Regions from separate parts of the Brevibacillus sp. SIMBA_040 genome, predicted to be linked through region 1. Evidence: riboswitches for the same ligand, from Rfam matches in the RefSeq annotation. Region 1 holds a riboswitch; each other region holds the start of a gene.
What was found. A riboswitch is a leader RNA that binds a small molecule or an ion and turns the genes downstream of it on or off. The one in region 1 is predicted to bind S-adenosylmethionine.

Region 1 (5,218 bases):
CACGGCGCCATGCCCGCTGGATTGACTCGCTTGTACCTGGTGTCCAGGGTGCTCCTTCAAGCCTGTATAATAGACGTGCGTAATTTCAGGATGTGCCGCGAGCCAATTCGCCAGCTGCTCTGCTGTGTTTGTACTGACATCCAGTCGCGCCTTGAGCGTTTTCAGTCCTCGCATTACGAGCCAACAATCCTGCACACCCAGAATGGCTCCCATGCCGTTCTGGATAAAGTACAGCTGTTCTCCCAGCGCAGCATCACGAGTGACAGCCAATCCGGCGACTACGTCGCTATGTCCACCAATGAACTTGGTTGCACTGTGAATGACAACGTCAGCACCTAGCTCCAAAGGGCGCTGGTAGTATGGAGTCATGAATGTGTTGTCTACAATGACCAGGACGTCATGCTGTTTGGCAATCCGGCATACGGCTGCAATGTCTGTCACTTTCAACGTTGGATTGGAAGGTGTTTCCAGATAAATCCCTTTTGTAGTTGGTATAATCGCCGCACGGACTGCTTCTATTTGACTCGCGTCTACAAAAGTCACGGAGATGCCCATTCTCGATAATACCCTGGTTAAAAACCGAAAAGTCCCCCCGTATACATCCTCTGCCACTACCACATGGTCACCTGCTGAGAACAGCATGAATACACTGGATATCGCAGCCATCCCGGAGGCGAAAGCAAAGCCGCGTTCTCCCCCTTCCAGACCTGCAATCGCTTCTTCAAGTGCAGCTCTGGTGGGATTGCCCGAGCGCGCATAATCAAACGTTCCCGGTTGGTCCAGATCTGCCTGATGAAACGTGGACGCCTGATAAATCGGGACGGACGATGCACCCGTGATTGGATCGAAGCACGAAGTACCATGTAATACCTTGGTAGCAAAGTTCATCGTAGCGCCCCCCCTACAACAAGGCTTGCATCCAATGCTTGCGTCAGATCAGCAATCAGATCATCCGGATGCTCAATCCCTACCGACAGTCTCAATAGTCTGTCGCATACCCCCACATATTCCCGTACCTCTTGCGGAATGTCCGCGTGTGTCTGTGTCGTAGGATATGTACACAACGACTCTACCCCGCCCAAGCTCTCTGCAAAAGATACGATTCGTAAATTTTGTAAAAACAGTCCTACCTGTTCAACCGACCTTACCCGAAACGATACCATGCCACTAAACCCGCTTGCTTGACTTTTTTGCACGTCGTGACCAGGGTGTTCGGCAAGCCCCGGATAAAAGACCTCAGCAACTGCCGGGTGCTCTTTGAGCTTGGCTGCTACAGCAAACGCATTTGCTTCATGCCGCTCCATGCGCAGAGCAAGTGTCTTTATTCCGCGAACCAAAAGCCAGCTATCTTGTGGTCCGAGCACAGCTCCAATGGAATTATGCAAAAACCTCATCTTTTCAGATAACTCCGCTCCCTTTGTTACAATTAACCCTGCAAGAACATCATTATGTCCTCCCAAGTATTTCGTTGCACTATGAAGCACGATATCCGCTCCCAATTCGAGTGGGCGTTGACAATAGGGTGTCATGAATGTATTGTCTACAATCGTCATCAGCTCGTGATTCTTTGCCAGCTGTACTACTTCTCGAATATTTGTTATCTGCATCAATGGATTTGTAGGCGTCTCTACAAAAATGGCTTTTGTTTCCGGACGAATCGCATCCGCTACTTTTTGGATGTCTCGCAAATCTACATACGTAAATGTCAGCCCATACCGTGAGAGCAGCTGCTCAAACAAGCGATAGGTTCCGCCGTACAAATCGAGCGATACGATCAGGTGGTCACCTTGGGAAAACAAGCCCATAACGGTATGAACAGCAGCCATTCCAGATGCACACGCGAAGCCGGCATCACCTGCTTCTGCTTCGGCAATCGTTTCCTCCAAAACAGAGCGGGTTGGATTGGCTGTACGGGTATAATCGTATCCGGTACTCTGTCCCAAGGATGGATGGCGATAAGCGGTAGCATAATATACCGGGAAGTTCACCGCCCCAGTCATTTCATCTTTTCCTACGCCTGCCTGAACTAATTTTGTCTCCAAATGCATCTAATTTCTCTCCCTCCAATGGTGTTCGAGGGGCATGAAAAAAGCCCCCTTTCCTCTGAAAGAAGGCTTTGATTACGTTTCCGTAAGCAAGACCTTCTCATCTTTCAGAGTTTGAATAACTCTGCAGGAATTAGCACCATTATCTCCCTGTATCATGAATACAGGTGATTGGTTGCCGGGCATCATCGGGCCAGTCCCTCCGCCGCTCTGGATAAGAAGATTGCTATTCAATTTGATTGCTTAATACTAACGGATAGTCCGCTTTGTTGTCAACAAGATTTTCCACAAGGTTTTTTCATACTTACTTTGCGTTTTTAAGAGCCGTCATCACTTGGTTATCCAGCTTTGCCGCCGCATTTTTATCGTACGTTTTTTCATATTGGGGTTCAACGGAAATACGGGAACCATAAAACATGATGTCTCGAATCGTTTCAATCGTGATCTCAACCATCGCAAGCTTGAGGGGAACCTCTTCTAAACGCTCTGTTTTGAGAACAGCTTTTCCGTTAATCGCAAACGAAGATCCTGCCCCGATCAGATGGAGTACCACTTGTGGTTCCTTCGCAATGTTTATCAATATGCGCGAACGATTGTCCACAGCAAAACGGATCGACTCGACATTCGGCGCATAGGTCCAAGACAAGGAGCTGAGCGACGGTGCACCCGATTCATGGTCAATTGTACCCAAAGTAATGAAACGCTCCTGTTGCAAGAGCGCAAATAATTCTTCAGACAATGATCGGGAAACAGTTTCAGCCATTCCGATCCCTCCTTGTAAAGTTTTGTATACCTATTGTACCTCCCTGCATGAGGATAGGCAAACGTTACCTCGGTCCCTTGATTCTAGCAGGACATTTCCCTTAAACTGGTAGAAACCTAAGTCCCATTACGGATAAGGAGGTTTTTCGTATGTCACCTACAGACCGCATGCTAGCGCAAATTGATCAGATGCTACGAGAGCTACACGAAGTTCGCGAATTGAATGAACGGATGCATAAAATAGCCATGTTTTTAGAAGATATCCGATTGGCTGATGTCATACAAAACTATACAGCCCCGCGCAAGCTGCTCTGGATTAATTTCCTCGCAGGTCTTGCCCGGGGTCTTGGTTTAACTATCGGAACAGCCATTGTTCTCACGCTTCTTGGCTCACTGTTGACACAATTTCTTTCTGTCCCGATCATCGGTGATTTTATTCGACAGCTGGTTGAATATGTTCAATCCTATCAAAAGCCGTAAGAAAACCTCTATCGAGGCTTCCTCAATGAGGAGTGACCGCGTTTAGCGGAAAGTCTCCATGCGTTCCGGAATTTATAAGCGTCATATAAATTCCTTATTTGTCACGATCCTTATCGTCATCGTCATCGTTATCGTTCCAGTCCTGGCCATGCTTCTTCCAATATCCATACGCATTTCCATTGGGAGGATTATCTTTTTGCTTCCCTTTTTCCTTTTTGTCTTTTTTGTCCTTTTTATCTTTGTCATCATCGTCGTTATCATCATCATGATCGCCCGGCTTGACGACTACTTTTGTACTATGGAAAATGTCTGCCTGCTTCACAAGCTTGTCATCCTGATACAATTCAAAATGAATTGTTTTTGCACTGTAGGAGCGATTTTTGAATGACAGCTCGATATCAAATTCCCCTTTGTCATTCGGCTTGACTTCCTGCTTCTTTCCGTCTGGAGCGATCACGATTAATTTTGTTTTCCCTTTTTTGGACCAGCCTGCTACAGCGCCTTTGATCTGTACCTTATCATATTTCGGGTTAATAACAGCTGTTCCTGTGATTGTATAAGCTTTTGCTTCTTCTTTCACAGGAGCATTCACGATCTCTACATCTACAGATGCTGAGTCGATTTTTTTGCCGTCCTTGTAAAGCTCGACAAGCGCTTGGCTAGGTCCTGCCTTTACATCCTTCAACGTCACGGAGAAGCTGCCAACACCATCCCACAGCTTCTTGACGTTTGCTTCTTTTTTCTCACCGTTGTAAGTCACATAGGCTTTGTCTGCACCTTGCTTCACTACACCCTTAACCTTCAGCTCTTCTTTTTTCGCATCGAGTACTGAAACGGTATGGATAATCATGTCTGCTTCTTCGACAGCCTGCGGGATAAGCTCTACCTTTTCACTGTCAACGAGCGCCTTGCCCTCATAGGCATTGATCGTCACGTACGTTTTCGTAACCGTGTCTAATGCTGCAAAGGTAACGGTAAAGGAGTGCTCGCTTGTAGGTACGACGTCGATGGTACCTCCGTCCGGCTTGGTAACTACTACCTTGGTTACCTCTGGCGTCACAATTCCTCTAATATATACCTTGTTATCTTTTGTCTGGGCGCTTACACTGACAATTTCCTCTTTGGATTCAGCCAATCGCACTTCCAGCCAAATATCGCTGTAGTATTGGTTGTAAATGCGCTCCCATTCTTCCTTGTTTTCTTCCATATACGTTTGCAGCTTTGTATTCAGATGAATGCTGTCCACAATGATATACAGATGGTCTGCCTGGTTTTTCAGGAGCATGTTCAGAGTGGTCGGATCGTTCTGTGCCAATTCTTTCAGATTGTAGCGCGTCACTTGCTTGCCTTCGTCGTTCATAACGACCTTGGTGGCGCTTGGCGAAGCAATTGAGCTTGCATTTGCCAAAAATGGTGTAACCCCACCGATAATGGTCGCCGCAGCTACAACTGCTAAAACAGGCTTGGTCATATACTTTTTCATTGGTGAATCCCCCTTCTATACTGCCAATATCATTTTGCTGCTTTGGGCACAGTTACTGACGCCAGAGGGTTGGAAAAAGTTGCATTGGTAGATAAAACAAGACTTAGTACCTACAGAAAAAAGCTCCTCTCAGTATAATTTGAGCAGCTTGGCTCAATACTGGAGGAGCTTTTCTTTGAACTTATTGATTAAACCTTGGTTCGCTTTCGATAGTCATTAGTAAGGATTCTACCATTTCCGCGGGGTATCGACTTTCCCAGGGCCCCGACTCTGCTAGACCGAACAATACATACCAGCCGCCCTCTTTTTTATATCCGAGCTCACGGCACAAGTGATCCTCTTGGAGCAGTTGGTGAAAAAAAGCAGCCGTAGAAAGTGCAGACTGATCTGTCGGTCTGGCGTCTGCAACCACTTGGATTTGCAGCCAATTAATCAGGGCGTCTTCCCG
Region 2 (5,218 bases), on a different contig from region 1:
GGTATCATTTTCGGCAGCATTGGAAGAGAGGATTCGAAAAGAAATGAAAAGACAAACGAAATCAAGACGAAAGACAATAGTGATGGGCGGTACGTTGGCGGCATGCTTGGCAGCTGGGGTATGGCTCGGACAACAGCAAGGCATGTTCACGATGGAAGGCACTCGTGCATCGCAGACACCTTCATCCGAACAAATCAACAGGCAAAAAGTCAACGTGTCAGCAAAAGAAGCATTTGCCCCCCTCCTATCGACAATGCCGGAGCTTGCTGGCTTTCGGTTGGAGGAACGAGGGAGTGTCAGTGATATCAAGCAGGTTGCCCTATTAAAAGGAGACCGCTATGAAGGAGAATTTGCCTACAATACGACGACTGGACAGATACAGTGGTATCGCTATGAGAAAGAGGAAGCGCGGGAAGGGGAGCTTCCGGACCTGGAGTCGGCAGAGCAAAAGGCGATAGCTTTTCTTGCGTCCGTACTTGGAGAAGAAAGCAAGCAGTATGCTCATATATCTTCGCATAAATTGACAGATGAAGGAATGCGCAACGGTACGTGGATGAACGTAACGTTCCAAAAAGAGCAGGAAGGTGCTCGAATTCCGTTTGACATCATATCTGTTCAAATTGACAGCGAGGGCCAGGTGGCATTTTTCGGTCGTACAAACAAAGAGGAACAGGAGCTGTTGGGGAAATTGACGAAGTCTCTTCCAGAGCTGAATCCATCGCCAGCACTGGATAACAAATCGATGTATTACGACGGTTTCGAAATAATGCTTGGAAATGCAGATGATGATGATTGGAATCAGGCGTTAATCAGCGTGTCTGGTAAAGCTGAGGATTTGCGGACCTATCGTCTAATTCAGGAAGTGGGGATTTGGAAGGAAGCCCCGGAAGCTCTGGCAAAGAAAACGGCAAACCATTTCCTGCAGGACATGCTTGGAGCGGACAGTAAAAATTACCGATACTCGTACAAAAACGACTCGATTGAATACCAGCGATATTACAATGAGCTGCCGGTCATGAATGATACGATCCGGATATCTGTTAATCAAGCGGGACGGATTGTCTATTATTCCAAAGAAGCGATGAAAAAGCATGAGCTTGCATCTTTTCCGGATGGAAAATCTGCCGTTTCTGTAGAGAAGGCAAAAAAGGAAATGGAGGCCAACATCAAATTAAACTACTTGCAGCACTTTCCCGTTAATCGAGATCGAGCATCAGGGAAGGTAACACAAACAAAGCCCCTGCTGGAATATACGATGTCTGTATCCACCTCCCAGCTCGGTCAACCTTCTTCACTGGGCTGGTACATTGAAGGAACGAGTGGAAAGATTGCCTATAGCACCGGAAACAATGGCCTTGACTACGATCGACGGAAGGAAGAACAAGCATTTGCGTTTCAACCCCCCGAAAGCTATAGCATCGTCACGTCAAAAGAAGAAGCGAAGAAATTGCTGCACAAAGAATTCGGTGTGAGTGTGGAGAGCTTCAAATATGCCGAATACGAAAACCGTGATCCACAATCGAAACATGCTCGAAAAAATTATGTATGGACTGACAACAGCGAAAAGCGTTATGTAGTAGAAACCGATGAACAATCAGGACGAGTCATGGCACTCGGAATACCTCGTCAGGGCAGCCAAGTGACGATCCAGCGCGCGGAGGCGGAAAAAGCGGCGTTGGAGATGCTTGAGAAATACATCGACCCGGCGGTAAAGGAAGTGCAGCTGGCAGAGGTTGTCGAGCCTGGCGCTGCAACACCTGTGGCATCAGGCAACTGGGGATTTGAATTCTTCATGAGCAAAGACGGTATTCCTGTTCTCGATAAGCAGCCAAATGAAGCGTATATCGTAACTGTCGATCCTTCCACTGGGAAGGCAAACGGGTTTGAAAACAGAAGAGAGACAGATGCGCATGTGGAGCTCCCGGACGCAGCCTCCGTCATTTCAAAGGAACAGGCTGTAGAACAGTATCTGCGCGCAATGCCATTGCAGCTTGTGTATCTTTTGAAGAATGAGGACAATGAATGGCTCGATCGTCCGATACTGGCCTATATCCCTTGGAGTCATGACGAGAATGCAGGCAAGCTTTTGCATATTGATGCACGAACCGGCGAAATCGTGAAGGAGCCTTACTAACAGAAAACAAAAAAGGGCTATGCCCAAGCCACGCAAATGGCTTTAGGCGATAGCCCCTTTTCTACAGGTTAACTAGCAGCCGCCGTCACACGAACACGCAACAATGACCAGCAGGATAAACAGTACGAGCACCAATGCGAAGCTGTCGCCAAAGAATCCGTTTCCGCAGTAAGATGTACTCATTTTTGTTTCCCCTCCTTTCCGTTATGCTCTAGTCTATACACGAACGCACAGGTTGGCGTGGGCGAATGACTAGTCATGATAAAAATGGGCGCAGGGGGAGCATACAGGAGTAAATAATAGACAAATTCTCAATTGACGAAGAGACAGGGGGGTGTTAAGATACTGTCAAACGTCAATCACTTTTGACAAAAAACGAATAACTCCATAAAATGTACGACTCTTATCCAGAGAGGCAGAGGGACTGGCCTGATGAAGCCTCGGCAACCGGTAAAAATCCGGTGCCAATTCCAGCAAAGCTACGCGCTTTGAAAGATAAGAGGATGGTTCAGGCGTTGCTGTATCCGCGGACAAATCCTCTTCTTTCTAAAGAAGAGGATTTTTTTCGTGCCATTAGGAATTTACAAAATTCCAAAGGCCAGTATCAGGGCAACCGCGACATTCGCCAGCTGGTATGGCGTAGTCAGGTTTTCTCATCTTCGATTAAAGAAATAAGCCATTGCAGTGGAGAGAAGGAGCAAGTTGATGAAACCTACTTTTCGTGAACAACTTTCCCGAAAAATTCTGATTTTGGATGGTGCGATGGGCACAATGCTGCAGCAGGCGAACCTTACTGCTGACGATTTCGGTGGCGATGAATACGACGGCTGTAACGAGCTGCTGAATTTGACCCGACCTGATGTCATCCGGTCTATTCATGAGAAATATTTGGAAGCTGGAGCAGATATTGTAGAAACCAATTCTTTTGGTGGGGCTTCTATCGTATTGGCTGAGTACGATGTGGCTGACAAGGACATGGAGATTAATATTGCAGCAGCACGCTTGGCGAAGGAAGCTGTCGACGCATACTCCACAAAGGAGTGGCCACGCTTTGTAGCGGGTGCCATGGGGCCAACCACCAAAACCCTCTCACTTACAGGTGGCGTTACGTTTGAAGAACTTGTCGAAGCTTACTACCGTCAGGCAAAAGGCTTGATCATTGGTGGCTCTGACGTGCTTCTCTTGGAGACATCTCAGGATACGCTCAACGTTAAAGCGGGCGGTATCGGTATCCGCAAAGCATTTGACGAGCTGGGAAAAGAAATTCCCGTGATGCTTTCAGGAACCATCGAGCCGATGGGAACGACATTGGCAGGTCAAAACATCGAAGCTTTTTATATCTCCCTGGAGCACTTAAAACCGGTAACGATTGGTTTGAACTGTGCGACAGGTCCAGAGTTTATGCGTGATCATCTCCGTACCTTGTCCGGACTTGCACAATGCGGAGTAAGCTGCTATCCCAATGCGGGTTTGCCCGATGAAAATGGTCACTACCATGAAACCCCTCAAGGCCTCGCTTCCAAAATGCTCGCGTTTGCTGAGCAAGGCTGGTTGAACGTCGCTGGTGGATGCTGTGGTACCACACCGGATCATATCCGGGCAATGGCTGAGGCGTTGAAGGACTGTAAGCCACGAAGCGGTGCTGCCGATTCCGTAAGTGCAGTCTCCGGGATTGAGGTTGTGTATGTGGAAGACGACAGTCGTCCTCTGCTTGTAGGGGAGCGTACAAACGTTATCGGTTCTAAAAAATTCCGCGATCTGATCGCAGCCGGTCAGTATGAGGAAGCATCCGATATTGCCCGTGCACAGGTAAAACGTGGAGCACACGTAATCGACATTTGTTTGGCTGACCCAGACCGTGAAGAATACGAAGATATGGAAAAATTCCTGCAATTCATCGCGAAAAAGGTAAAAGCCCCTCTCATGATCGATTCGACCGATGCCAAGGTGATGGAGCTGGGATTGCGTTATTCCCAAGGGAAAGCGATTCTGAACTCGATTAACCTGGAGGATGGATTGGAACGGTTTGAAGAGGTTGCTCCGCTGATCCACAAATATGGCGCAGCGGTTGTTGTTGGCACGATAGAAGAAGCAGGGATGGCGGTTACGCGCGAAAAGAAGCTGGAAGTAGCGCAGCGCTCCTACGATATCCTCGTCAAGCAATACGGCATGAATCCGCAAGATATTATCTTCGATCCACTAGTCTTCCCTGTGGGGACAGGTGATGAACAATATATTGGTTCTGCAAAAGAAACAGTCGAAGGCATTCGCTTAATCAAGCAAGCGATGCCAGAGTGCAAGACCATCTTAGGTGTAAGTAACGTTTCCTTTGGATTGCCGGCCGCAGGACGCGAGGTGCTGAATGCAGTGTTCCTGTACCACACGACACTAGCTGGGCTAGATTACGCAATCGTGAATACAGAGAAGCTGGAGCGTTACGCGTCGATTCCTGAGAGCGAAAGAAAGCTGGCCGAAGCGTTGTTGTTTGAGACCAATGATGAGACTCTCGCTGCCTTTACCGAATTTTATCGCCAAAAGAAAAGGGAAGTGAGTGTCGAGGTATCCTCATTGACTTTGGAAGAGCGTCTTGCTCGCTATGTCGTTGAAGGCTCCAAAGATGGATTGACTGAAGATCTGAAGCTGGCTCTGGAAAAATACGTGCCGCTTGAAATTATCAATGGTCCATTGATGACTGGTATGGAAGAGGTCGGCCGACTGTTTAACGGAAACCAGCTGATTGTAGCAGAGGTTTTGCAAAGTGCGGAAGTCATGAAAGCATCCGTATCCTACTTGGAGCCGTTTATGGAAAAATCCGACGCTGCCGCCAAAGGAAAGATTCTATTGGCAACGGTCAAAGGTGACGTTCACGACATCGGTAAAAACCTGGTCGAAATCATATTGGCTAACAATGGCTATGATGTCGTTAACTTGGGGATCAAGGTACCGCCTGAGCAGTTGATTGCAGCGTGCAGAGAACAAAAGCCGGATGCTATCGGTTTGTCAGGTCTGTTGGTGAAATCCGCACAGCAGATGGTAATCACCGCGCAGGATTTGCGTGAAGCAGGAATTGATGTTCCGATGATG
Region 3 (5,218 bases), on a different contig from region 1:
ATTATCGACTGGAAAATTGTACCTAACCATAGAGGTGAAAAGCAAGCTGGCACGCTGTCAGAACCGACCAGATGAACTTTTTGTTGTTTGTGCACACACTATTTCGTAGCGGTACGATATTTCCTGTGTCGGAGGTGCCCTGTATGCTTGTCTTTTCCAGATTCCCGCGTATTATCTCTTTCACTTCGGTCCTGATCGTTTTTCTGATGAGCTTGTCTTTAGCTCCACCTGCCGAAGCCCAGCCCCCTTATGCCAAATGGGGCAGAATCGCCATGCAGCAAACAAAGCAAAAGCATCCTCACGCTCAAATCGTTGATTATTTGCACGTCGGACGCATAAAGAAAACGCCCACCACGTCTGAGGAGACGTTTAAGCTTTTGCTCCAGGAGGGCAATCGCAGGTGGGCGCTACTCGTTCATATTGAATTTGAAACCAAAACGGAAAAAATGGTGCGTATCACTTATGAAGAAACACGATGAGCTAGTCGGCTAGCTGTACCATTTCTTTCATCATCTGATCCATGTCCATATCGGCTGCCATCCCATACGCGCGACGCATGTTTCCGTCACCATCGACGAGGAACATGCGAGCAGTATGGGCGATCGTGCCATCTGGCTGCTTCAAAACCGCAATTCCGAAGTCCTTGGTCACTTTTTCTACAGCCTGTGCATCCCCACGCAGGAACTGCCAGCCGCTTTGGTCGGCTTTAAATTTATCCGCGTATTGCTGCAAGACCTCAGCTGTATCGAAATCAGGATCAAACGTAATGGAGATGAATTCTACCTTATTTCCAAACAGGTTCTTTTCTTTTAACTGATCCTGCAACTTAGACATGTTGTAGGTAGTCGCCGGACAAATATCGGGACAATTGGTAAACATAAATTCAACCAAGCGGACCTTCCCTTTTCCTTCTGAAAAAGTAAAGGCAGACCCGTTGCTGTTATCCAAGGAAAAGTCCTGGAGCGGCTTCATAACGGGAATTTGTTCTCTCGCCATGTACTTGTAGCCAAACACCCCAACGATTGCCAGAATAATAATTCCTGCCAACACAGTAAACCAGTGCTTTTGCAGCCCGGATGCCTGTTGTGGCTGTGCGCCTTCACTCACGAATGCTTCCTCCCCTGCTTTCCCAAACGTTTTTCTCTATGTATGCCTATTCCTTCTCACCAGGCCATGCCAGCATTCCGCCTACCATATTCGCCACGTCATAGCCTTGTGCACTCAAATATTCCGTAGCTGAGTGACTGCGTGCACCGCTGCGGCACACCATCACAATCGGAGTGTCTTTATCCAGTTCCTCTAGTCGATGCGGTAAAAAACCAAGCGGGATGAGCTTTGCCTGTTTAATGTGACCAGAATTCCACTCCTCCAGCTCGCGTACGTCGATCACTTGTACATTTTCATTTGCCTCCAGCTTCTCCAAAAGCTGCTGAGGTGTAATTTCCTTTACGCTATTTTCCATGGTCATTTATCCTCCTATATGTACATTACACGCATCATGATCAACTCTCATCATATCATACGGAATTACTCATTTCTAACGGGTCCCACAGCGGAGTGTGAACGTCCAAAGGCAAATTTGTGACGGTTCTATATCTTCCCTTCACGAATCCATGTCACGATGCGAAGCGTACCGTAGAGGGATGCCAGCAGCAGACAGACGAGCATAAACATCCATTTTCCAAACTCGTTGATTTCTCTGAGTCCGCTTCCGTTTTCGATGACAAAAATACCGTAATAGATGACAAGCCCATAACAAAACAGGTTGAGAACGATCAACGCGATTCTCTTCGCTATTTTCTGTTGGTTTGTTGTAGGTTCATCCTGCAATCTCGATTCCTCCTCCAGCGTCCGCGATAAAATATCCTCTATTCCACCCTGATAACTCATAATTAAAGATTGACAGCCAAGCATTGTTTTTCATACAATTGTGACAACAATAACTGACACACTTATTCATCAAGAGCGGTGGAGGGACAGGCCCTATGAAACCCGGCAACCAGCATATGCCTATGCGCGGTGCCAATTCCTGCAGAATCCATAGATTCTGAGAGATGAACGCAAGCCCGCGCATGACCGGAGCCTTCTTCTTCTCAGGAGAATGGCTCCGTTTTTTATTGCATTCATTCTACCATAGAAAAAGGAGAGATGATGATGTCGGATCAACAACAATGGAAGCCAGAAACACTTGCAGTCCATGGGGGACAAGAGGTTGACCCTGTAACAGGCTCACGTGCTGTCCCTATTTACCAAACGACCTCCTATGTTTTCCGTGATACAGAGCATGCAGCGAATTTGTTCGCTTTGAAAGAATTGGGCAATATCTATACACGGATCATGAATCCGACACAGGACGTTTTTGAAAAACGTGTCGCTCTTCTGGAAGGCGGCGTAGGTGCTTTGGCGACAGCGTCTGGTCAGGCAGCCATTACGTTTGCCATTCTCAATATCGCGCATGCAGGAGATGAGATCGTAGCGTCCAGCAGCCTGTACGGCGGTACGTACAATCTGTTTGCTCATACTCTTCCACGCCTCGGAATCAAGGTTCACTTTGTAGACCAGTCCAATCCTGAGAACTTCCGTGCAGCGATCAACGAAAACACCAAAGCACTCTTTTGCGAAACCATCGGCAATCCACGCATCAATGTAGCCGATCTGCAAGCGATTGCCGATATCGCTCACGAAAACGGCGTTCCGCTGATTGTTGACAATACCTTTGCCAGCCCAATCCTGTGCCGTCCATTTGAGCATGGTGCTGATATTATCGTCCACTCCACCACCAAATTCATTGGCGGTCATGGTACAGCAGTCGGCGGTATCATTGTTGACTCCGGTAAATTTGACTGGAGCAACGGTAAATTCCCTGGCTTGACGACTCCAGACCCTAGCTATCATGGCGTCGTTTATACAGAGGCTGTGGGCCCGCTGGCTTATATCATCAAAGCTCGCGTACAGCTTCAGCGTGACATCGGTGCTGCTGTAGCTCCTATCAACTCCTTCCTGTTCCTGCAGGGACTCGAAACACTGCATCTGCGCATGGAGCGCCATAGCCAAAACGCTCTCGCAGTGGCGAAGTTCCTCCAGAACCATCCAGCGGTTGAATGGGTTAGCTATCCTGGTCTGGAGGGCGATGCCGATCATGCCCTTGCGCAAAAGTATTTGCCAAAAGGAGCTGGCGCAATCCTTACCTTTGGTATTCGCGGCGGCGTAAAAGAAGGCAAGACGCTGATTGAATCTGTGAAGCTATTCTCCCATCTGGCAAACGTGGGCGATTCCAAGTCGCTCGTCATTCACCCAGCGAGCACCACGCATCAACAAATGAATGAAGAAGAGCAGGCTGCAGCAGGTGTAACACCTGGGCTGATCCGCCTCTCGATCGGTACAGAAGCGATTGAGGATATTATTGGCGATCTGGAGCAGGCATTGAAAAAAGCAACTGAGCTTTCCACTGTCAGCTAATTGAACACCGCCCAAAAAGCACGTAACTCGTTAAGAGAGTTACGTGCTTTTTCATGTGCGTTTCGATTAAATTCGAAAAACATTGAATATGATATTCGAATATTTTATAATCAACCTATCATTTCATTTGGAAAGGGTATCCAGACATGAACCTATTAAATATTGGCACAGAACGCACAACCTATCATCTCGAGCTGTCGTTTTCCCCTCTCTTTGAAGCGGCACTCGGTATTGCAGCTGTCACTTATGATGACATTCGACCGACGCTGGAGCAGCCAGCAGAGTATTGGCAACAGCTTATGGATGAGCTCGATCCCGTCACCCTGCGTGAGCTAGACTATGCCAAACAAAACAACACGTGGAAAACCTTGTTGCAACTATTGCATCAGCAATCGTTTTCTGACCTGTCCACCTTTCTCTCCTATGTCAAAGGGTTGCCATCGGAGGAGCTGCGTTATCAGGCTCTTCCCTATTTGGGCGAGGAGCTGCAAGACCTGCGTCAGAAGGCCGCACGTGGAAGTGACTCAGCGATTTACGCACTCCAGAATGCCTGTCGCTCTCACCTCTTTTTCCCGGCCTATATCGCTCACATTGGCTCCACCGAGCCGGAGAAGCTGCGTAGCCACTTGCTGCTTCTGATAGAGGGCTGGTACAACACACACGTGAAGCCGCGGGAAGCTGAAATCAGCAGTATTCTGGAGCGTGACTGCAGACATAAAAAAGCGATGCAGGAAAGGCTTTCTGCCGAAGCTTTTGTCGAGTGGGCGACACATGGCAGCTATCCGCCGGAACCCGCTATTACCCGTGTGCTGCTCATCCCCCAAATCATATACCGCCCTTGGACCATTCACGCCAATGACGCGGGGACCAAGATTTTTTACTATCCGGTAGCTGACGAGAGCCTGCATGACACTGCTGACCCGTATCGTCCGTCCCAGATGCTGGTGCAAACGTTGAAGGTACTGGGAGATGAGTACCGCCTGCGCCTGGTCAAAATGCTTTCGGAAAAAGAGATGAGTCTGCAAGAAATGACTGAGAGATTAGGCGTTGCCAAGTCTACTGTACATCACCATCTGTCTCTTTTGCGCTCCGCTCACCTCGTCGAGGGAAAAGGGAACAAATACAGATTCAAGCGCAAAGCATTGGATAAAATGCCCGTCCTGCTGCAGCAATTTTTGGGGGATATGGCCGATGATAACTGCTGAACAGCCCGTTTCCGTCTGGCGTTTACGATCGTATCGCCTGATTTTGTTCGGTCAATTGATTTCAGAGCTGGGGGCTTCACTTGGTACGCTGGCTTCAAGCTGGTTGATCTACCAGGCTACAGGCTCCGAGGCCGCTGTTGGCGGGATGTGGCTCCTCTACTTCTTGCCCTCGCTAGTTTTGCAGCTGATTATTGGTCCTTATCTCGATCGATTCGACAAAAAGCGTGTCATGGTCTTTTCGCAATGGATGAGAAGCGGCGTGTTTTTCCTCACATTCGGGGTTATCCTCATCCAGCCTGAAGCCCTTTGGCCGCTGTATCTCATTTCTTTGTTCAACGGTCTGATCCAGCCGCTCTATGTTCCTGCCAGCCAGTCACTCTTGCCTTCTATTGTCAAAGGGGAGAGTCTGGTGCAGGCAAATGCCTATTTGGACAGCGCGTTGCGAATTGCAATGATCGCGGGACCTCCCCTGGGTGGACTGCTTGTAGCATGGATCGGAGGCACAGCTGTAATCGGCTTGGTATCACTTGGCTATGCTCTGAGTGGCGGACTTT

Region 2: it holds a riboswitch for S-adenosylmethionine, as region 1 does, so the genes downstream of both, SB752_RS30585 (hypothetical protein) here and SB752_RS10490 (aminotransferase class I/II-fold pyridoxal phosphate-dependent enzyme) in region 1, are expected to answer to the same signal.
Region 3: it holds a riboswitch for S-adenosylmethionine, as region 1 does, so the genes downstream of both, SB752_RS20580 (homocysteine synthase) here and SB752_RS10490 (aminotransferase class I/II-fold pyridoxal phosphate-dependent enzyme) in region 1, are expected to answer to the same signal.

What each region holds. Positions count from the first base shown of each region.
Region 1 covers NZ_JAWRXI010000005.1:135,933-141,150, reverse strand. The annotation lists gene SB752_RS10495 (trans-sulfuration enzyme family protein) at 1-888, opposite strand, end outside; gene SB752_RS10490 (aminotransferase class I/II-fold pyridoxal phosphate-dependent enzyme) at 885-2,048, opposite strand; SAM riboswitch class I at 2,143-2,266, opposite strand; gene SB752_RS10485 (pyridoxamine 5'-phosphate oxidase family protein) at 2,350-2,808, opposite strand; gene SB752_RS10480 (DUF5665 domain-containing protein) at 2,958-3,287, shown strand; gene SB752_RS10475 (hypothetical protein) at 3,382-4,770, opposite strand; gene SB752_RS10470 (hypothetical protein) at 4,952-5,218, opposite strand, start outside.
Region 2 covers NZ_JAWRXI010000030.1:44,517-49,734, reverse strand. The annotation lists gene SB752_RS30595 (YcdB/YcdC domain-containing protein) at 1-2,134, shown strand, start outside; gene SB752_RS30590 (YjcZ family sporulation protein) at 2,207-2,317, opposite strand; SAM riboswitch class I at 2,535-2,636, shown strand; gene SB752_RS30585 (hypothetical protein) at 2,638-2,859, shown strand; gene metH (methionine synthase) at 2,840-5,218, shown strand, end outside.
Region 3 covers NZ_JAWRXI010000012.1:76,309-81,526, forward strand. The annotation lists gene SB752_RS20560 (YqzG/YhdC family protein) at 144-479, shown strand; gene SB752_RS20565 (SCO family protein) at 481-1,107, opposite strand; gene SB752_RS20570 (rhodanese-like domain-containing protein) at 1,154-1,462, opposite strand; gene SB752_RS20575 (hypothetical protein) at 1,591-1,830, opposite strand; SAM riboswitch class I at 1,954-2,061, shown strand; gene SB752_RS20580 (homocysteine synthase) at 2,155-3,459, shown strand; gene SB752_RS20585 (ArsR/SmtB family transcription factor) at 3,606-4,664, shown strand; gene SB752_RS20590 (MFS transporter) at 4,651-5,218, shown strand, end outside.